DNA from 2 places in the Providencia sp. PROV200 genome. Region 2 is predicted to be linked to the other one. Evidence: predicted binding sites of a transcription regulator. Region 2 holds the regulator's gene; the other holds the start of a gene.
What was found. The regulator Fur, encoded in region 2, represses iron uptake genes when iron is present. The targets are predictions, from matches to a motif close to ATAATAATGAGAACNACTATCAA.

Region 1 (11,807 bases), 420 kb from region 2:
CCGATAACATGGGGCGCCATTTATGGCGCCTTTTGCGTCCTAAATTTCTGTGGAAAATGCTTAGGTCTAATGCAGCATCCCTTTATGGGTTAGATATCTTATTAGCGGGCACAGCATGGCCGGGTAAAAAAATTGCTAAAGATTTAGGCTACTTGATGAAACAAACCTTGGATGCCGGCCATGAAGTTGGCTTACATGCATGGGATCACCAAGGTTGGCAGGCTAAGGTTGCTAAATGGACTAAACCACAACTGACCGAGCAAGTTAAGTTAGGGGTTGATGCTCTAGAGCAAGCCATTGGGCATCGTGTGACGTGTTCAGCTGTTGCGGGCTGGCGAGGTGATGAGCGCGTGCTAGAAGTTAAACAGATGTTTAACTTTGACTACAACAGTGATTGTCGTGGCAAATATCCATTTAGGCCAATTTTAGCCGATGGCTCACTTGGGACAGTGCAAATCCCTGTTACACTGCCAACTTACGATGAAGTTGTGGGAACAGTCGTAAGTGATGAAGCATTTAATGATTTTATTCTTCAAGCAATTAAAGAAGATCAAGGCGTTCCAGTTTATACTATTCACACAGAAGTGGAGGGAATGTCTAAATCGGAACAATTTTCACAATTATTGGAACGAATTACACAAGAAGAAATCCAATTCTGTACATTAAGTGAATTACTGCCAGACGATTTAAATTCATTGCCAAAAGGGCGTGTGGTGAGGGCACCATTCCCTGGACGTGAAGGCTGGTTAGGCTGCCAAGAAGAGGAATAAGCAACCTATGTTGAATAACCGAGCGAGCAAAGTAGGAGCCTCTCTGCTGGCTCTTTTTTTTATCTTAACCTATTTATTGCCGTTGAATAGCCGTTTACTTTGGCAACCGGATGAAACTCGATATGCGGAAATTAGCCGTGAAATGTTACAGCGTGGAGATTGGATTGTTCCTTACATGCTGGATGTGCGTTATTTTGAAAAGCCGGTAGCCGGTTACTGGATAAACAATATTAGCCAAATGATCTTTGGTGAAACTAACTTTGCTGTTCGTTTCGGTTCGGTTTTTTGTATTCTTCTTAGTGCATTACTTGTCTATCGTATGGCAAAAATGATGTGGCGTAATAACCACGTTGCTTATGTTGCAAGCCTCATTTATATCTCGATGTTCTTGGTGTTCTCCATCGGGACCTACAGTGTTCTCGACCCAATGTTGTCCTTATGGATAGCAGCAAGTATGTTTTGTTGCTTGTGGGCAATGAAGTCGAGGGAAGTCAAATCTAAATTAGCGGCATGGCTTTGCCTTGGGCTGGCATGTGGCATGGCCTTTATGACTAAAGGCTTCTTAGCCCTCGCTATTCCAGTGATTGTCATGCTTCCTGTCACAATTTACCAAAAGCGGTTCCTTGAATTACTTAAGTATGGGCCGCTCGCAATCGTTTCTGCGGTTATTATCAGTTTGCCATGGGCATTAGCCGTTGCAAAACAAGAGCCTGATTATTGGCATTATTTCTTTTGGATTGAACACATTAAGCGTTTCACGGCAGATGACGCTCAGCATATAGCACCGTTTTGGTATTATATTCCGATTATCATTCTTGGTGCTATTCCATGGGCTGGGTTGCTACCGGGTGCGCTAATGAAAGGCTGGAAAGAACGAAAGTCTAGCCCCGATATGTTTTTCTTACTGTGTTGGTTTGTTGTTCCGGTTATCTTTTTCAGTATTTCTCGTGGCAAGTTACCTACATATATGTTGCCGTTTATGGCGCCACTTGCATTGCTTATGGCGAAATACGGGGTTGATTGCGTTCGTAATGGCAAAATGAAGGCATTGAAAGCCAACGGGATTATTAATATTGTATTAGGGATCGCGGCAGTTATCGCGGTTATTGTCATTAGTACGGTGATCAAAAAGCCATTGTACGAACCAGATGAATGGTCAAAAATGGTGTTGGGCGTTGTTGCATTTTCTATCTGGGCGATTATTGGTTATCTATGTACGGTATTAAATGCAAAATACTGGTTATGGGCAGCCTCATGTTCTTTAGCCGTCAGCTTATGTATTGGTAGTGCTTTGCCAAACAACACCATCGATTCTAAATTGCCTCAAAACTTTATTCATCAAAATCATGACTTACTAATGAATAGTAAATACTTGATGGCAAGTAATGTTGGGGTTGCCGCCGGACTTGCGTGGGAGACGCAGAATTCCAATATCTATTTATACAATAGCAGCGGGGAGCTCAGTTATGGTTTGGAATACCCAGATAGCCAACATCGCTTAATTAAGCCAGATCAGTTTGCACAGTGGTTAGAAAAAGCACGCAAAGAAGGGCAGGTAACTGTTGTCTTTTTATTAGGCCGTAAAGAAGGCTTACCTGACATTCCTAAGCCAGATGAAGTTATTAAAAATTCACGTATGGCGATAGTGGTTTACCATCAACAATGATCGTACAACTACTGCTGCTATTGCTTGTGAGTGTTTTGACCTGTGTTGGGCAAGTTGCTCAAAAGCAAGCTGTCGTCAATTGGCAGAGTAAGAAAACCAATAAAACCGCATCAGCCCTTCGGTGGCTGGTGCTGGCGGTTTTCATGCTAGGGCTTGGCATGTTGTTTTGGCTGAAATTATTGGAAACCATGCCGCTGAGTATTGCTTATCCAATGCTAAGTATTAATTTTGTATTAATTACTCTTATTGGGCAGTTTGTGTATAAAGAGCAAACAGGGCTTAATCACTGGTTAGGGGTTGCGGCCATTATGTTTGGTATTTTGCTAATGAGTATCAGCGTATGAATAAGGGCTATTTATGGGTGATTGGCAGCGCGTTATTAGTCACAGTCGCTCAACTGAGCTTAAAAGCAGGGGTAGTTGAACTTCCTTCATTCACACTTGGCTGGCATTGGCTACAATTTGATTGGTTACTGGCTAACATTGCTAGTTTAAGCATTATTTTTTTAGGGTTAGTGTGCTATGCGTTATCGATGCTATGTTGGCTATTCGCATTAAAACACATAGCATTGAATAAAGCTTATCCGCTTATTAGTCTAAGCTATGTTTTCGTTTATTTATTAGCGGTTTTTTTACCTTGGTTTAATGAACCTGCGACAGGGCTAAAGGCCATTGGAATTGGTTTTATTTTATTAGGGGTATGGCTAATTAGTCGGCCCAATAAATCATCAAGTGATAGAACGGAATAATTTCTTAGTTGCTTATATTATCGTCTTCACGCACTATAATATAAGCAAGTTATCGCAATAAGATAGACGAAGAAGGTGCTTTATGGTTATAAAAATACAACACCTCCCACTATTATTGTGTTTGGTTTTAATTGGGTGTTCATCGACACCAGTTAAAAGAACGCCACCACCACCGTTAAAAACACAGTTGTCAGATCCCATCATGACAATAGCGCAATTAAAAGACCAGCTAGAGCAGTGGTATGGTACGCCTTATCATTATGGCGGAATGAATCAAAATGGTGTGGATTGTTCCGGTTTTGTCTATCGCACATTTAACGACCGTTTTGCCATTCAGTTACCTCGAACAACAGTAGATCAAACTCAATTAGGCACACGGATTGATAAATCTGATTTGATGCCAGGGGATTTGGTGTTTTTTAAAACAGGTTCAGGGGAGAATGGATTGCATGTGGGGATTTACGATACCGATAATACATTCATTCACGCATCAACGAGTAAAGGGGTGATCCGTTCATCAATGGATAACGTTTATTGGCGAAAAGTGTTTTGGCAAGCAAGACGTATCTAAATTCACTATTTTATTCAGTGATTATGCTATCTTAAGGGCAAGTTTTGTTTTAAGGATAGCTTAATGTCAACAGTACGTTTACTCATCTCTGGATCCTACGACCCTTGGTTTAACCTTGCGGTTGAAGAAACTATTTTTCGACAAATGCCAACTGACCAACGTGTTATGTTTCTCTGGCGAAATGCTGACACGGTGGTTATCGGGCGTGCGCAGAATCCGTGGAAAGAATGTAACACCCGAAGGATGGAAGAAGATAATGTTCGTTTAGCTCGGCGTAGTAGTGGTGGTGGCGCTGTTTTTCATGACTTAGGTAATACCTGTTTTACGTTTATGGCAGGAAAGCCGGAATATGATAAAACGGTGTCTACACAAATTATTGTTGATGGGCTGGCGCTTGTCGGTATTAACGCAGAAATATCAGGTCGTAATGATTTAGTCTTAGAGACTGAAAGTGGCCTGCGAAAAATTTCGGGGTCTGCATACCGAGAAACGAAAGATAGAGGTTTTCATCATGGAACCTTACTGATTAATGCAGATTTAGGTCGCTTAGCAAATTATCTGAATCCAGATCCTAAAAAATTACAGGCCAAAGGGATCACTTCTGTACGTTCTCGTGTGGCGAATTTATCTGAGCTTGTCCCTCATATTTCTCATGAAATTGTTTGCGAAGGAATAATTAAGAGCTTTTTTAATTACTTCGGTGAAACGGTCGAAGCAGAGTATATCTCCCCTGAAAAACTACCTGACTTACCAAATTTTGCAGAAACCTTTGCTAAACAAAGTAGTTGGGAGTGGAATTTTGGACAAGCACCCGCTTTCTCCCATTATTCAGATACCCGTTTTCCTTGGGGAGGAGTCGAGTTTCATTTCGATATCGAAAAAGGTGTGATAAATCGCTGTCAGTTTTTTACGGATAGCTTAGACCCATCTCCTTTGGAGTGGTTAAGTGAGCAATTGGCGGGTAAAGCATATCAAACAGAAACGATACGCGCTTTGAGCAAAGAGATGGCCGTGAAATGGCCGCAATTGCAAGGACAGTTGGCCGATTTAGAAAACTGGTTAGTCCATGAGTTAAGTTAAAAAAAGAGCCGATATAATCGGCTCAGACATAGACTATAAAATTGCAAATAATTAATAGGAAAGGACGTTCGAAAATAATTAGTTATGACAGTTACAGGTCATAAAGCTTTTGCATTCAGGTAACTCACCTGATTGGCGAAATTTTGCAGGGGTTGTATCAAAGTGTTTCTTAAAGATACGGGTAAATGTCGCCTGTGAACTGAAGCCATATTGCAATGCGATATCAAGAATTGGTAAGTTACCTTCACGTAATGATTTAGCTGCTTCTAATAAACGACGTTTACGGACGTATTCGCCAAGCGTGCAACCTTTCATTTCTTTGAAAACACGCTGTAAATGCCATTTTGAATAACCGCTTTTATCGGCAATTGTGTCGATTTTGATGCCTTCATTGCGCTGCAACTGGCTTTCAAGCCATTTAACAATATCGTTGACTACACTTTCTGACATATTTACCTCCTACTCAAGTAGGCTATTGTTCATTAATAACTAATAATAACTCACGAAATTAGGGTCTATTCTTCCTGTTTTTCCGATATATCGATAGGCTAAACGTGCGGTTTTTTAATGAGAATAGCTATCACTACAATAGATGTTGAAAAAATTAACATTTTAAACATACATCATTGTATGTTTAAAATTCTTTAAATTCAAGTGATTGTATTTTGTTTGTTCTTTTTTCAGGTAATGGGAAGGCACTGTGTTCATTATGTTCAAAATAATTGTCCAAGCTATTCGAAATTATTAACCAAGTAAACAATTGAAAAAATATTGTTTCTTTTATAATCGTTTTTTTATAACAATAGACAGGAAATCCCGAGGTAAATTATTCTGGTGGATAATCGCCATAACTGGCAATTTTTTAGGAGGGATCACTCATGTAAGTGAATTAAAGGGTTCTATGGTAAATTTCATCTCTAGCTTAATCCCCATTTGGGGTTGGAAGGTATTCAGAAAATTACCATTAGAAGCCCATTTATCTATTTATTATTCTTTTATTTTATGCGAGATATAGAAAGAATTTGTTTGCTCCATTCTATTTGTTCTGGTGTGCCTTCTATGCGCTGGCCATACATTTGAATAATTTGGTTACCTTGGGTATCAAAGACCTCAAGGCTTGTTACAAAGCCATCTTTAGTTGGCTTGCGTGTGACCCAGCACTCAGAAATGCCACTTTCAATGAGATGAAGTTTAAAGTTTGTACTTGAAATATTTAACCAATCAGTTTGAGAGCTTTCAACAGAGAGTGATGATAGTTCATTTATTTTTCCTGTAAATATTTGAACGCATCCACGATTTCCTACAAAGAGCATCACTTCATTTTGTGCTTGGTATGCAAGGGAAAGCAGATCAGATAAGGCCGTTGAAGGTACTTGCCATGCTAATTCTTGGCTAACAGCGCGAAAAACTTGCTGACGACTTAGATTGTGTTTCTTTAATATGCCAAAAAACTGATGAACATTTGTCATATCACGCCATTGCTGTTCTAATTGAGAGGCGAGTTCTTCGCTGATTTTCTGTTCTGAAAATGGTGAAATGGTTTTAGGTTCTATAGGCGGATTCTCTGATGTGCTGTAGCGTTCTATCAAGGCTTGCCAAGCCGCTATATCAGTGTTGTCGGTGGAAAAAACCTTGTGTAAAGAATCTCCATATTTATCGAAAAATTGAATGCTGTGGCGAGTTCCCTCTGACGTTTTTTCAGAGAGTGCAAAAATTGAACTCCATTGTGCAAAGAACATACGTAAGTCTAATGCTTTAGGGTTTAGAAATAGCCCACCGTGATTGCTAAATTTCGGGTTATTATATGCACCTGTTTGAATACTAACAGCGTACTGATTACGAGTGATCCCTATAGCTTTCCCTATTGTGGTTAAATCTTGTAGGATATCAACAGGTTTACTGACCAATCGTTGAACATTATCTTTGCCGACACGACAATGAATTAATTGGGCTTCTGATACGCCAAGTAAGGCCGCTATTTCTTGGGCGTGCTTATGAGTGTACGTTTTTTTAGCTTGTAGGTAATCATGATAGAGGTCTGAATTCACAAGTTTTTCCTTAATAAAATGACAAAACACAGTGATGAGTTATCAACTGACAACCGATTTATTTCTATACTGCCGATAAATTCAATAAAATCAGTTGATAACATGGTTTTTTACTACTTAACTACCAGTTGTAATTTATGTTGATATAAAAGTTTCGGCCTTCCTGAGGAACTCCCATAGAAGAGACATATTGCTTATCAAATGCATTTTTCATTGTAAGAGTCGAACTTAATCCTTTTATGAATTGATCTGCTTGGTAATTTACATAGAAATCATGAATGCTATAGCCTGCATGCTGAATGACTTCTTTATGATAACGATCTAAACCTTGGCTTGATTTGTGATGCCACTTTTTATATTTATCATTACCTTGAAGTTGAGTTTTTGCAGAGAATTCCCCAATCCAGCCTAGAGTAAAGCCAGTACTAGCAACCGGTATATTTAACCGAGTCGTTAGTGTTTCAGGGCGTATAGACGAAAGAGAATAATGAGAGCTGTCTTCTCTACCTGTGGTTTTATTGTGATTGATATTTAATTCAAACCATGGTGTTCTGTAGCTTATAAAGCTATCGATGCCATAAATGGATGCGCTGGGAATATTGATATAATAAAGTTCATCGGGGAACCATTGGCCATACCTTGGCGTATAGAGGCCTTCAAGGGCAATATGGTTTTTAGATTTGGTCTTAAAGTAGGTTGAACCAAATTGAAGGTCGCTATTATCAATAAGTACCCCATCAAAACTGAATTTTACGCCTGTTTCGAGGGTTTTATTCGTTTCTGGACGTAAATCAGGCGATGGGCGAAAGTTTGAGCGAGTGCCAAAAAAAGGTATAGTGAAATGGTTTGAATTATTATAAAGCTCAGACATACGTGGAGTACGGTATGCCTCAGCGTATGATGAAAAAATATTGAGCCAATGGGTTGGAGTAATACTAACAGCCATACGGGATGACAAGTTGGTATGTTTACTTTCAGGGAAATTATCCCTCGATGCGCGGTATTGTGTAAAGCGCGTTCCAATTGATAAAGTTAACGGTAATTGATGCAATGTCATGTCATTAACCAACCAGCCTGACATGTTGTCGAGTTCTGCTGGTGGATAACTTATTGCGTACTGATTTGACGTTTGCTTTTGCTGATAATATTCGAAACCACTTTGAATATGATGATTTACCCAGTTATGCATAGGTAAAGTGAAGCTATTAGTAAATTTAGTCCCATAGGTATATTGATTTCGCGCTTCAGAACCATACTCTTTTGGTTTTTTCTTGATCTTAACTGTATCAGTTTGATCTAAATATAAATCTGTATAATAAATATCCCACTGAGCTTGCCAATTTATCTCATTTTTGGGTGTAAAAAATTGGCTAATGGCAATATCTCGCTGATGGCTTTGCCTTTCATGCGGTGTATTTGGATATCTATTTTTTTCTGTGGGTTTAGCGGGTTGTTTTACCCCTAAACTATTGTTGCGATATTCTTTTAATTGTAACGTCAAATAATATGAAGGGTGGGCAAGCCAGCTGCTTTTGAGCATCCAGTTATTTAGCTGTTCAGTATTATCAACGTTTTCAAATTCGGGTGAGCCGAGTAGGTACTTTTTACGTTGACTGTAGCTGAATAGGGTATCCGTTGATTCAGTTCTGCCCAACAGTGTTGCACCTGCATAGTAACCGTGGTTATTACGGTTAATACCGCTGAATACCTGACCGCCGAATTTTTGCCCAGGTTTTAATATATCAGCTGCAGTTATTGTTTTGAATGAGACAACCCCAGCCAATGCACCGCCGCCATGATGTACAGATGATGCACCTTTATGGATAAATATTTTTTTTATTAAGGTGGGGTCAATAAATGTAGCTTCATATAGGCCTGAATAAAAGTCCTGAGTGATGTTATCAACAGTAACTTTCACGCCTCGTGAATCATAACCTCGCATTTGAATGCCTTGGCCATAAGTGCTATTGGAACCAGAAACAAAGACCCCAGCTTGGCCTTTTAGTAAATCTAAGGCGGATGTTGCAGATTGATATTCAGGTGATTTTGCATCAATGACATCGACTTGTTCTGCTACAGCGATATTTTCTAAACTAAGAGGGGAGCTAGAAACATGAATAATGTCCCGAGTATCCGTTTTTGACATTGTATTTGTAGGTGATGAATTTTCAGCCAAAACTGTGTTACTAAACCCAGTCATGACGACAGTAGCAGCAAGCGCGGAGAATGATATTTTGTGTTCTTGATGGGCTGATGTAGAGATCGATTTAAACAACATAGGAAATCCTTTCCTTTGGTTTCAGAATTTGCTGGCTGCCTGGATAAATTATCTGGGTGGCATGCAATAAGTATTTACGTAACGTATTTGTTTATTTGAACTATTTGGTTCTGTAATGTTGTAGCGAATAGCAGGGGCTAGGCTACTGGTGATCTAACGGATAAATTCGTTCGTAGTGAGAATTATTATCGTTAGTGAGTGGTGGGTCAAGATATTTCTGGATTAAAATATCGTTATCTTGTAATTAACTGAATTATTATATCGTATTGGTTATATTTGAATGATAATTATATTTTTTTGAATATAAAAAGCCCTTTAGTGTATATTTTACTAAAGGGCTTATCGTAAGAAATAAGTTGGAATTATGGGGGTTATTTAAAACGAGACTCAACAGCTTGAGCAAGAATTTCAATAAGTTGTTCGGTATCTTCCCAGCCAAGGCATGGATCGGTAATCGATTGACCATAAACTAGCGGTTGGTCAGAAACCACTTTTTGTGTACCTTCAATTAAGAAGCTTTCTGCCATCACTCCACTGATAGCGGTCGAGCCATCTTTTATTTGTTCCGCAATATCTCGTGCAACTTCGAGTTGGCGACGATGAATTTTTTGGCAATTACCATGACTGAAATCGACCACTAAATGCTCTGGCAATTCAAACTTACGTAGTTTGTCGCAAGCTGCGGCTAAGTCACCGGCAGTGTAATTCGGCTGTTTGCCGCCACGCATAATAATATGCCCATGCGGGTTACCACTGGTTTGGTAAATGGTCATTTGCCCGTTTTTATCCGGTGATAAAAACATATGCTGTGCTTTTGCCGCTCTTATCGCATCAATAGCAATATTTATATTACCGTCAGTCCCATTTTTGAATCCAACCGGGCAAGACAGTGCGGATGCCATTTCACGGTGGATTTGGCTCTCTGTTGTACGGGCTCCAATAGCTCCCCAACTAATGAGGTCTGCAATATATTGTCCAGTAACCATATCAAGAAATTCGGTTGCTGTAGCTAGCCCTAATTGATTAACTTCAATCAGTAACTTACGTGCTAAGCGGATGCCTGTATTGACTTGGCAAGAGTTGTCGAGGTTAGGATCAGAAATTAACCCTTTCCAACCAACCACAGTACGTGGTTTTTCAAAGTAAGTTCGCATGACAATTTCTAAACGGTCTTGATGGCGTTCTCTTAATACATTTAATTTTTTCGCGTATTCAATCGCGGCATCAATGTCATGAATCGAACAAGGGCCGACAATGACAAGTAGACGAGGATCTTTACCAGATAGAATTTGTTCAATTCTTTTACGTGACGTTGTCACGTTATCAGCCACTTTTTGGGAAATGGGAAACTCATCAGCGAGAGTTTGTGGGGTAATTAAGCTATCCACTCTCGCAGTACGTAATTCATCAGTTTTGTGCATTTTCTTTCTCAAAGAACTTTAATAGGCATATGCCCTATAAGTGATTAAGATCACAATAAACGAATGTGGCTTAATTTCAACCTCCAACTTAGCAGGAATGAATATTTTTTTTATTTGTATTCATTAAAATATTCGTCTTTGTAAGCCCATGGTATCAATCACTTTTGCAGAAATTTCTTCAACAGAATAGTTCGTCGTGTTTAAGTAATTGATTTTATTTTGTCGAAATAAAGCTTCAACTTCCGCTATCTCAATACGACATTGCCTGATGGAGGCATAACGGCTATTTTCACGGCGCTCTTCACGAATGGCTGCTAACCGTTCAGGGCTGATCGTTAAACCGAATAACTTATGAGTATATGGGCGCAACGCGGCAGGTAACTGTAAGTTATCCATATCATCAGCCGTAAACGGGTAATTTGCGGCTTGGATCCCAAATTGCATCGCTAAATAGAGGCTTGTCGGCGTTTTACCGCAACGTGAAACACCAATAAGTATCACTTGGGCTTGGTCTAAATTACGTAAAGAAATCCCATCGTCATGAGCTAGTGTGTATTCAATAGCAGCTATTCGTGCATCATATTGATTCATATTCTGCATAGACAAACCATGAGTTCGGTTGAGTTTTGGCTCAGGTTCTAGGCCAACTTCCTTTTGAATTGGCGCGACTAAACTTTGGACGATATCTTGGCAAAACCCAGCACTTTGGGTGATGATTTGCTTTACTTCAGGGGAGATAATCGAATAGAACACTAAAGGGCGTAGCTGGGTTTCTTGGAAAATAACATCAATTTTTTGTTTAATTTCCTGTGCGCGGGTTTCGCTCGTCACAAACGGCAGAGTATAAGAAATAAATGACAGAGGAAATTGAGAAAGTACGGCGTGCCCCAAAGTTTCAGCGGTGATCGCGGTTCCATCAGAAATAAAGAAAACAGTACGTTGAACTTGGCTTGCCATATTATTCATTGTTCCTAATTCGGTCATCATTATTTGTCTCTTATTGTATTTATCACTGGATATTGGGAGATATTATCTTTGTTTAAAGTTTAAAAATTAGTTTATAGGGGGAACTATAGCCATTTTTTGAACGATTTTTAGAACAAAAAAGTTTTCTTCAGTGATGGAACGATTCACCAGTCCATCTTCTCTTATCGTCTGTGCTAGTCTATTTCACGAGGCGAATTTTCGCCAACGAGATTTTTTACGATTTGTACTCTGTCACTAA
Region 2 (11,807 bases):
TGATTTAACTACGCAATGTAAAAAGCCTATTGTTTTGGTTGGTGCAATGCGCCCTTCAACGGCTTTGGGAGCGGACGGCCCTCTGAACTTATATAACGCGGTGGTTTTAGCGACAGATAAGTCTGCCGCAGAGCGTGGTGTTTTGATGGCAATGAACGATAAAGTTGTGCAAGGCCGTAATGTGATGAAAATGAGCACCACTGAAGTACAGGCATTTGATGCCGTTAATGGTGGGGCAGAAGGCTTTATTCATGATGGTAAAGTTACCTATTTCCAAGCACCGCAACCACGTGGTGATAGAGCAGCATTCGATGTCAGTAAGCTCGAAAAGCTTCCTGCAGTAGGTATTGTTTACAATTATGCTAATGCTTCAGCCGCTCCTGTGAAAGCCTTGAGAGAAGAAGGGGTTGAAGGAATTGTAAGCGCAGGTGTGGGTAACGGTAATATGTATAAAGCGGTATTTGACGCTTTAGCAAAAGCAGCCAAAGAAGACGTAGTTGTCGTTCGTTCAAGCCGTGTACCAACAGGTTATACAACAAGAAATGCCGAAGTGGATGATAACTTATATGGATTTGTTGCTTCAGAAAGGTTAAACCCGCAAAAAGCGCGTGTGTTGCTACAATTAGCATTAACCCAGACTAAGGATCCTCAGCAAATTCAGGCATTATTTGAGAAATACTAATTATTAAAATAAGTGTTAATTTAATACAGCGGGGTGCAGTAGCCTGTACCCCGTTAGTTTTGCTGTGACATTAATGTAATATTATTGAATCCACGAATTACACAATATCATCGATAACTCCACCATCAACACGTAAGGCCGCACCGGAAGTGGCTGACGCTTGCTCAGAGCAGGTATAAACCACCATATTAGCAACTTCTTCGACAGTCGCTGCGCGTTGGATCACTGAGCTTGGGCGGTGAGCCATCACAAACTCTTTTGAGAGGGTTTCAAGCGATTTCCCCGTTCTCGCAGCTTCATCTTCCATCATATTGGCAAAACCATCAGACAGTGTTGGCCCCGGTAAGACACTATTTACGGTAACACCACTACCGGCGACATATTTTGCTAGCCCTCGAGAAAGAGAGAGCATAGCCGTTTTAGTCACACCATAGTGGATCATATCCGCAGGGATATTGCGCGCCGATTCCGATGAGATAAATACCACACGGCCCCAGCCTTTTTTTACCATTGCAGGAAGTAAGGCTCTGGATAAACGCACCGAGGACATCACATTTGTTTGCCAGTAATTATCCCAGTTAGCATCATCCATTGTATAGAAATCTTCTGGCCCATAAATACCCGCATTATTAACCAAAATATCAATTTCATTAATTTCGCTGAGTAGCTTATCAACGCTTTTTGCATCACTGACATCCGCGATAGCTGGAAATACCTTGGCGTTTGGTAACTCTTTTTTCAAGCGAGAAACTGCATCATTAACGCGCCCTTCATTGCGGCCATTAATCAAAACTTCTGCGCCACAATTAGCGAGACCTTTAGCGATAGCATAGCCAATTCCAGCTGTTGATGCGCTGACTAATGCACGTTTACCTGTTAAGTCTATTTTCATAGATGAACTCTTTATGTTGAAAAGGAGAGTTTATAATATCAAATACCAATACGAGGCTTTTCTTATTAATGCTGTTAATTTTATTTTATTATTTATTGGTAAATTTTATATATATGTATGTTATTTTTCAGCATAACAACATTTATCCTAATCATTTCACTCAGTATCTGATTTTTTTTAAGACAATTAGGTCAATGTGGTGATAGAAATTAGAGAATTCTTATCAAATAGCAAAAATTAAGGTCCAAAGGGTTAATTTACTGATTTTATCTTAAGCCCCACCTAATGGGTTTCTCTTCATTATTTTTCATATTTATCAATATATTAAATTTCATTTTTAGTAAGGTCATCACCGGTGATGATGGCAGTTAATTAAAATTAATGTGCCGTTGATCATATTTTGGCAACAAAGCCTGTATCTGTGTTGATAATTCGCGTTGCAAAAAATAGGCTAAATACATCGCAAGAGGCATAACTCATTGTGAATATTTAGATTTAAATGGAAAGTTAAATCGTATTTCGGCCGAAAAATAAAATTAAAAAATATTAGAGGAATACAAGAATGGTTAATAAAAATGTCAATACTGGCAGGAAATTGCTCGTCTTAAAAATTGCGATTGCGATGCTTCCTATCGGTTATCAGCCTATCATGCATGCAGAACAATTTCTTGAGGATTCAAAACTTACTGGTGGTCTTTATTACTGGCAGCGAGATCGTTCACGTAAAGATTTAGACCCAAATAGCGATAAATATAAAAAATATGCAGATAATCTTAAGCACTCAACATTTAATGCGAGTCTCGATTTTTCATCCGGTTATTTCCAAGACATCATCGGGCTTGATTTAGCCGGTTTTACTGCCATTGAGTTATCAAATAGTGGGCCTGCTGCGCCAAATGAAATCGGATTTAGTGATGCAAAATCACGTTGGGATGAAAAATGGACCGGGGATCGCAGTGGTGTGACTTTCTATAAGGCCGCTGCAAAACTAAAATATGGCCCTTTCTGGGGGAGAGGAGGCTATATTCAACCAACGGGACAAACTCTATTAGCTTCCCACTGGAGCTACATGCCTGGGACATACCGCGGGTTAGAGGTAGGTGGGGTGTTTGATTTTGAGCAAAATGGCGAGCTGAGCATGTCCTATATGTGGACCGACCGCTATAAAGCGCCTTGGTACCGTAGTATGTATGACTTTCGTGAAGCGGATGGTAAAACTGGGATCAGCTATTTATACTCAATTGGCTTTAAATATGACTTTAAAAACAATCTAGTTCTTGAAGGTGCATATGGGCAAGCTAAAAGTTATATGGATCAATATTTTGCCAAAGTTTCTTATGCGGCTCCTGTTGTAGGTCGTGATTTACGTATGTCTTATCAATTTTATGGAGCAAAAGACAAGGTTTCAGACGGCGGAGTTAACGATGTTTATGACGGCTTAGCTTGGTTGCAAGCGATGACATTAGGTTACACTTACGATGAGTTTGATTTTAAAGTTGAGGGAACCTATGTAAAAGCTAAAGGTAATCAAGGTTATTTCCTACAGCGTATGACCCCTGGTTGGGCAACATCAAATGGCCGCATGGATATCTGGTGGGATGGCCGTTCAGACTGGAATGCTAATAATGAAAAAGCCGTTATGGCGGGTGTTATGTATGATTTAAAAAATTGGGATTTAGCTGGATGGAAGGTTGGAACCTCATATATTTATGGATGGGACGCTAAACCAAGTACGAATAGCCAATATGCTCAAGATGTACGCTTAAAAGAAAGTGCATGGAACTTTGATATTTTATATACCGTGCAGTCAGGTAGAGCAAAAGATACACTATTTAAGCTGCATTTTACCAAGTATGATAATCATACAGATATTCCGAGCTATGGCGGTGGTTACGGAAATATCTTCCAAGATGAAAAAGATATTAAGTTTATGGTGATGATGCCATTTACTGTATTTTAAAGTATAAAATATTTTAGTCACAATGACTGCTATAGGGGAAACCATGGCAGTCATTAAAAGGTATTACCTTATATTTTTAATAATGAATGGGATATTAGCGTAAGGATAAATGCCTATATTAAAGCTTAAAAATAAGGTGAGTATTTTCACCTTATTTTTATTGTGATTATAAAGATGCATTATTTACACTTTCATTGAGTATCAAAGCGTCTTGTTTTAGTTTATCTTTTAATACGGTAACTTTTTCTGAATGATGAGCTGGATTTTTAACTTGTGCTTGACCAGATAAAATCCCACCTTTTTTAATCGATAAACTGCTGTAATGGATAGTACCGTGGATTTCTCCATTATTTTCAATACTGATAGTATCAGAGTGGCATTCACCTTCAATACGCCCATTTACCACCAGTTCTTTGCAGGTGATATTTCCTGTCACTTGGCCGTTTAACATGACTTTAACCGTATTATCTTTTCCGGTTATATTCCCAATGACTTTTCCATAGATATGCACTTGCTCATTAGAGGTTATATTTCCTTCAAAAACAACGTCCCTAGAGATAATTGTATTCGTTTTTTCTTCACTAATCGTTGGGGTTGATAGTGTGACTTGTTCTTCTATCTTTACAGTCACTTCAGGCTCATGACTTACCGAAGGGGGAGTCGCTGTAGGCGCGGGCTTGTTTTGTCTTTTGGTGAACATTTTACTTACCTTTTTTTGATTGAAGTGTACGATCAAGAACAGTATTGATAATGCAAACGAAAATAAGGCGCTAGTTAAATAACTAAAGAACCACCCTATTAAAGTAAGAAACCAGAAGAAAAAACTTGTATTGAGAAAAAGATATGTTTTTTTCATCAGTTAATCTCTTACAAATTGCTAAAGTACTCAATAAGTTTAGCCAATAAATACAATTACACATTTAAATTGTACGTTAACTTTATGACTACATTTGAATCACTAACTCTCTAATTTAGAGTTAAAATTATAGTAAGGTAATTAAATAATTTTAAATAGTATGAAATGATAGAAATCATCTATGATGTTATTTATATACCACATTGATTGGTAAAGCATAATTCTAGATAACAAATTATAATTATCCGTGAAATAATATAAAGATTTTGATTTGAATTGCAACTATTAAGGTTTTTAATAAAATTCGTATTATCGGCGAGATCTAGTGGTAAATAGTTATGTTTAGGTTATTCACTAGGAATTATCACTAATAGAGTGTAAGAGTATCAATACTTAAAATAAAAAACCCCGATAAAATTGTTTTATCAGGGTTTTGGCATTTTTAACCATTACGTTTCATCAACGATGGTTGAATACTGTTACTCTTTGGCTTCGTGTGCGTCAGCATTGTCACGGCAATCGCCATCTGCGCAATGACCATATAGATATAAACTATGGTTAGATAGTTTAATGCCATGGCGAGCAGCGATATTTTTTTGGCGGGTTTCAATGGATTCGTCAGTAAACTCAATCACTTTTCCACAATCTAAACAGATTAAATGGTCATGGTGATGTTGCTGGGTTAATTCGAATACAGATTTACCACCCTCGAAGTTGTGACGGGTAACGATACCGGCATCATCAAATTGGTTCAATACGCGGTATACGGTTGCTAACCCGATCTCTTCACCCATATCGATCAGCTTTTTATAGAGATCTTCCGCACTGACGTGGTGGCACTCAGGCTCTTGAAGTACTTCCAAAATTTTTAATCTTGGAAGAGTGACTTTGAGTCCAGCATTTTTCAATGCTTTATTGTTGTCTGTCATGCGGGTTTTGTCCTGTATCTTAAATCATAAATTTAACAATAATGAGACATTTTTAACATCAATACAGTTGTCTTCTAAACTGATTTACAATTATAGGCATGGAAAATAAAAATAGAAACCATGCATTGTCTCATTATTTTGATAATCTCGTGAGAACCTATCCTATTAGGATACCTTATCGGTTATTTTAGATTATGCCACTGGCTTAGATGATTCATTTTGTGCAAAACAGTGGCGTAACCTATGGGTAAGGGTTCTTTACATGACCTATTAGCCTAAAATTTCAGCTAAAGACATTTCTTCAGAGATTTGTTTTACCCATGCATCAACACGTTCATCAGTTAGCTCAGGTTGACGATCTTCATCAATCGCTAAACCAATAAAGTGGTTGTCATCTGCCATGCCTTTGGATACTTCAAAGTGATAACCTTCAGTTGGCCAATGACCAACAATAACTGCACCACGAGGTTCGATAATATCGCGGATCGTACCCATTGCATCACAGAAATATTCAGCGTAGTCTTCTTGGTCTCCGCAACCAAATAAGGCGACAAGTTTACCTTCGAAATCAATTTCTTCGAGAGTAGGGAAGAAATCATCCCAATCACATTGGGCTTCACCATAATACCAAGTTGGAATACCGAGAAGTAGAATGTCAAAAGCTTCAATATCTTCTTTGCTACATTTTGCGATATCGTGAACTTCTGCTACATCTTTGCCTAATCTTTCTTGGATCATTTTGGCAATATTTTCTGTGTTACCTGTGTCACTTCCGAAGAAAATGCCTATGACTGCCATAAAGTGATTAACCTCTTGTTTTTCTAAGAGAGCTAGAGGTGATAACTCGCCTTCTAGAGCCCATTTAGAACGAAAATAGATAGAATATTACGCCTTATTTTGGCGAAAAAATGTTGCTAAGTCTGTCAAATTTGTGTGATTTACCAAGATAACGCTATTTGAGTATTGATGTATCAACATGCTCAAGTTGTGACATTAAAATTTCTTCGATCAATTCACTACGGCTTATATTTTTATCTTCAGCTAACTGATTCAATACCGCGACAGCTTCTTCGTTCAGTTTCAATTCAACTCTGCGCAATCCTTTCACTTTATCTCGTTTCAGTTGGTTGCGTTTGTTGATCCTTAATTGTTCATCCCGTGATAGCGGGCTTGTTTTAGGTCGCCCAGGCCTTCGTTCCTCAGCGAACAAATCTAGCGTAGTTCGGTCTGTTTGTTCTTTTGCCATGTTTATAACTGCTAAAAGGGTGTGCCAGTAATTCAGCGCGCCATGATACCCTAGCTAATTCCCTTGTGCTATAGCTTCATCTATCATGATTTGGTTTAATTGGTTGTAAAATGAGCACTTTTAGTAAAAAAGCACCACTTGCCATAGACGTGATGCTTTTTTATCCATGTTATTGCGTTTGTTGGTACCATAAATTGGCGTATAAGCCATTTGAGTTGAGTAAGTTTTCGTGAGTATCCATCTCGTGTACTTCTCCTTGGCAAATCACACATATCCTATCAGCGTGCATAATCGTATTTAGCCGATGAGCAATGCTAATGACGGTTCTTCCTTGAGTAATTAATGGCATATTTTCCATAATGGCGGCTTCTGACTCGTAATCGAGAGCGGAAGTTGCTTCATCGAGAATTAAAATATCGGGTTCGGTGAGCAACGCACGCGCAAGTGCAATTCGTTGACGTTGACCACCTGAAAGATTCGATCCTTTTTCTGATAAGGGATAATTAAAATTATCAGTCAATGTCATGATAAATTCATAAGCACCAGCCAATTTTGCAGCGTGAATAACTTGTTCGTCAGTCGCTTGTGGATGACTTAATCGAATATTATCAGCGATAGACCCGACGAATAAGGTACTTTCTTGTAATACGACGCTCATTTTTCGGCGTAATGAAACGGTATCTGCGACCGCGAGATCCATACCATCAACAATAACTTGCCCATGTTGTGGGACATAAAGCCGTTGTAATAATTTTGTTAGGGTACTTTTCCCGGAACCTGAAGGGCCGGTAATGCCAATAAATTCACCTGCATTAACCGTTAATGACAAATTATTGAGAACTTCGGGCGTATCAGGCTGATAACGAAAACGGATATTTTGAAACTCGATTTTTCCGTGAATATTTGACGTATTTGCAATCCCCTTGCGTTCATTTTCTATAGGTTCATCAAGAATATCTCCCACTCGACGTAGGGAAATGATGGTGTGTTGGAAGTCCTGCCAAACTTGGGCAAACCGCAATACGGGTTGTGTAACATGCGCACTTAGCATATTAAATGCCACTAATTCACCAGGCGAAATCCCGCCATTTAATACCTCTTTGACACCCACCCATAAAAGAATTGCGGTAGTTATTTTGCTCACGAATGTCATTAATTGGGAGGCCACTTCACTGCGCATTGAAACTTTAAAGCTTTGAGTCAGCTGTTTGCTAAATATTTTTTTCCAACGTTGATTAAAGTATTTTTCTGTCGCGGTCGTTTTTATGGTTTCAATCCCCGTAATACTTTCAGTGAGAAATGTGAGACCATTTTCATCGGCTTGATAGGATTTTTCAGTTTGCTGGCGAATAATTGGGCCTAGGATCATCCATAAAACAAAAAATACCCCCATAGAGCCTAATAAAATCCACGCCATCAAACTACTGTAGGAAAATAAAACAGCGACAAAAAGAATGACAAAGATAAAGTCTATAAATAGCATGAGCGTTGAACCCGTTAAAAATTGCCTTATATGGGCTAATTCACGGATCCTTGCGATAATTTTACCTGTTGGCCTTAGTTTAAAATAATTTAAAGGTAAGGCCATTAAATGGCGATAAATTTTGCCTGATAATTCAGCACCGATCTGGCTGCTACTATGACTAAAAATTTTATTACGAATAAAGCCATATATCGGCTCTGCAACCGCAATGGCAAAAATCGCCAACGCAATAACATGTAAATTTGAAAGGCTTCGACCAACCAACACTTTGTCGATTAAGTTTTGAAATAATAAAGGGCTAATTAAGGCGAAAAGCTGAATAATGGCAGAGAGAATAAAAATATTTCGTAATTTAACATGTTGCCGAAAAATAGAGGGGATAAACCAACTAAAGCCAAAGGCTTTTTTTTGCTCGGACTCTAGTTGTTCTTTAATGAGTAATACGTCAAATTCAGTATCTGGAAGTGCACCAGAGTTATGAATGGGTTCCTGTTTGTCATTAATAGGGTTTATGAGTGCCAATTCATTTTCTTGGCTAATTACTTGCCAAAAACCATCTATATAGATTAAAGCAGGCAAAGGCAACGTGCTTAATTGTGCATATTGCGCGGTAATAAGCTCGGTTTCATACCCTAATGTATGTGCACATTCTCTAATTTCCCACTCAGTAGGGGATAAAGTTTGCATACCAATTGCATGCCTGAGTTGATCAGATGAAACAGTGTTTTGGTAATATTTAGCCACCCAAACTAAGGCATCCAAGCCATGATTATTTAACTGTTCCATCGATTATTTCTCCCTCATCGCGTTTGAGGTGTATTCATTGATTGGGCTAAGTAAGTAATCAATAATACGGCGTTTATCTGTTTTTATTTCTGCCACAATGGATAAACCGGGTGTCAGTTCAATAGACTCACCATCAACTACTAGTTCTTTTTGGTTAAGACCGATTTGCCCTAAGAACACTAATCCAAGATTTTCATCGAGAGTACTGTCACGAGAGACGGAAATCACTTCCCCTTCAACTGTGCCATAACGAGTGTAAGGGAAAGCATCTATTTTCACCTCTGCTCTTAACCCTTCATGGATGAACCCAATATCTTTATTCAAAATTTTAATTTCAGCTAATTGAACATCATTGTTAGGTACTACAGCCATTAACTGCTGTGCGGGTTGTAGCACTGCACCTAAAGTGTGTGTGGCAAGTTGTTGTATCGTGCCATCAACGGGAGCCCGTATGATTTCTAATTGGTTTCTTTCTTTATTTTTTAATAATTCTTGTTCAAGAGAAACTCGCTTAAAGTCGGCTTGTTTGTATTTTTCATCCCACTCTTGGTTTTTTTGTGCTTTCATTCTGCCCATCTTTTCATTTAAGGCGTGATGCTGGCTTTTTAGAATTGATAACTCAGATAATTTGGTGACTTTTTCTTTTTTAGCGATTAATAGTTCCCGCTCTTGTTCTAAAAACTCTTTCTGGCTGATTAACTGCTTTTCTGTTAACGAATGGTGTGCATCAAGGCGCTTTTTGATGTTCACAATGAGGGAGTTGATGGTTAGTAATTCATCTTTTCTAGCTTGTTGATTAACAATATTTAATTGAATTTCATTGTTAAGTTCATTAATTAATGAATCAAATTCTATTTTTTGTGTTTGATAGCTAGCCCGTGTATTGTTCTGTTCTGTTTCAGTTAATTGACTAAATAAAGGCAACTGCTCAAGGGGCTGTTGTGAAATCAATGATTGATAAATTAATATTTCAGATACATGGAAATTATGCTGATAATTTAAACTTAGAATATCTTGGTCAACGCCGAGCACATTGACAGTGATTAAAGGATCCCCTTGTTTCACGATTTGCCCATCAGTAACATGAATGTGTTCTAAACGACTTAATTCAAACGCTTGAATTAACTGTGTTCGTCCCGAAACAATTAGTTTGCCCTGAGTTGTTGCTTGAATATCCAACTTGCCAAAAAATGACCAAGTTACAGCAAGAAAAACGCCTATACCAATAGAAATAGCGACATAGAGAGCCAAATAAGACGGAGGTGTCTTTAATATCGCTAAGTGTGAAGGCAAAAAGCTGTTATAACGGTTTTTGTCTAATCGATGTTTCATTTTACGTCCATGTCTGATTTCAGAGACTGCTGTAGAGTCCACAAGTGTTTATAAAAATTACCTTGTTCAATAAGTTGCTGGTGGCTACCTTGCTCAATGATTTCCCCATTTTTCATCACAATGATCCGCTGGTGATGGCGAATAGTTGATAAGCGATGAGCGATAGTGATGATGGTTCTTCCTTTTGCAATGATATGCATATTTTCTTGAATAACGGCTTGGGACTCGTCATCTAATGCGCTAGTCGCCTCATCAAATATAATTACTCTCGGGTTTGAGAGTAGTATCCGAGCAATTGCAATACGTTGGCGTTGACCGCCAGAAAGGGATGTTCCTCCCTCGGCAAGAACGGTGTCGTAACCTTTTGGCAATTTCAAAATAAAATCATGTGCTCCCGCCATTTTGGCCGCATGAACGACTTCGTCCATGGAAGCATCCGGTGAGGTTTGAGCAATATTGTGAAAAACGGATTGGCTGAATAAAAAATTCTCTTGCAGCACAATGCCAATTTGTTGACGAAGGGAGTGTAAGTTAATCGCGGATATGGGCGTGTGATCCACAAAAATGGTGCCACTCTCTGGGGTATAGAGCCGTAGTAACAATTTAGCAAGGGTACTTTTACCTGACCCGGAAGTACCAACAATACCAATAGTTTCACCCGCTTTAATATTTAAATTAAAGTTTTTTAGAACAAATGGCATGTTAGGTTGGTAGCGGAACGAGATATTCTTTAAATTTAAGTGCCCTTGAAGAGGCAATTTATTTTCTTGCTGAGACTGTTCAATAGGTAAGTTGATAATTTGGGAAAGTTTTTCGATAGCGACACGGGTTCGAATGTAATCCCCCCACAGTTTAGTGAGTTTGATGAGAGGCTGGTTAGCATGATTAACCATCATGTGAAAAGCAATAAGCTGGCCAATTGTCATCTGCAATGCTAAAACTTCAGAGGCACCAACCCACAATACAATGGCACTGGTGATTTTTTCAATAGCCATAACCAGATGTTCAGAACGTGAGCTTATTTGCCCTGATACAAAGTTAGTTTGGCTCATATCAGCGGTTTGGCCGTCCCAGCGACGAGTAAAATTTGGTTCTACGGATAAGCTTTTCGCAGTTTCGATTCCATTAATGCTTTCGGTCAAAAAAGAGGTATTGATGGCGATATTGGTAAACTGTTGTTGTGCTGCGGATTCAATTTTAGGTGTTAACCACCAAGCTAATAAAAGATAAAATGGAATAGAACACAGAAATATTATTGTGAGTGTTGTAGAGATTAAATTCATCACAAAAATAAATACAAATAAAAATAGCACATCGACACATAGAGTAAAAAAGCTGCTGGTTAAAAATTCACGAATAGTTTCGAGCTCTTTCACTCGGGTGACAATTGCGCCTATTTGCCTACTTTTAAAAAAGGGGATAGGCAGCCTAAGTAAATGATCAACCAGCTTTAAGCCGAGTGTCATGTCAATGCGGTTAACGGTATGGTGATAAATATACTCACGTAACCCTTTCAATGTCACTTCTATTAGTGCTGCAATAATTAACCCAAAAATTAAAACATCCAAGGTGACTAAGCTATTATGAACGAGCACTTTATCCATAATAACTTGCATAACAATAGGGGAAACTAATGCAAGT

Region 1: a site for Fur is predicted at 9,331-9,353, ahead of M1E86_RS08220 (TonB-dependent receptor domain-containing protein). Genes of this name have one in related genera too.

The regions. Positions count from the first base shown of each region.
Region 1 covers NZ_CP096307.1:1,785,960-1,797,766, forward strand. Annotated here, with positions in the region: gene arnD (4-deoxy-4-formamido-L-arabinose-phosphoundecaprenol deformylase) at 1-770, shown strand, start outside; gene arnT (lipid IV(A) 4-amino-4-deoxy-L-arabinosyltransferase) at 778-2,436, shown strand; gene arnE (4-amino-4-deoxy-L-arabinose-phosphoundecaprenol flippase subunit ArnE) at 2,433-2,780, shown strand; gene arnF (4-amino-4-deoxy-L-arabinose-phosphoundecaprenol flippase subunit ArnF) at 2,777-3,184, shown strand; gene M1E86_RS08200 (C40 family peptidase) at 3,267-3,755, shown strand; gene M1E86_RS08205 (lipoate--protein ligase A) at 3,819-4,835, shown strand; gene M1E86_RS08210 (helix-turn-helix domain-containing protein) at 4,914-5,285, opposite strand; gene M1E86_RS08215 (hemin-degrading factor) at 5,831-6,883, opposite strand; gene M1E86_RS08220 (TonB-dependent receptor domain-containing protein) at 7,005-9,161, opposite strand; gene M1E86_RS08225 (3-deoxy-7-phosphoheptulonate synthase) at 9,533-10,582, opposite strand; gene ppsR (posphoenolpyruvate synthetase regulatory kinase/phosphorylase PpsR) at 10,706-11,566, opposite strand.
Region 2 covers NZ_CP096307.1:1,368,181-1,379,987, forward strand. Annotated here, with positions in the region: gene ansB (L-asparaginase 2) at 1-682, shown strand, start outside; gene M1E86_RS06085 (SDR family NAD(P)-dependent oxidoreductase) at 780-1,574, opposite strand; gene chiP (chitoporin ChiP) at 2,137-3,534, shown strand; gene M1E86_RS06095 (bactofilin family protein) at 3,701-4,234, opposite strand; gene fur (ferric iron uptake transcriptional regulator) at 4,870-5,319, opposite strand; gene fldA (flavodoxin FldA) at 5,590-6,117, opposite strand; gene ybfE (LexA regulated protein) at 6,272-6,565, opposite strand; gene M1E86_RS06115 (type I secretion system permease/ATPase) at 6,735-8,834, opposite strand; gene M1E86_RS06120 (HlyD family type I secretion periplasmic adaptor subunit) at 8,838-10,166, opposite strand; gene M1E86_RS06125 (type I secretion system permease/ATPase) at 10,163-11,807, opposite strand, start outside.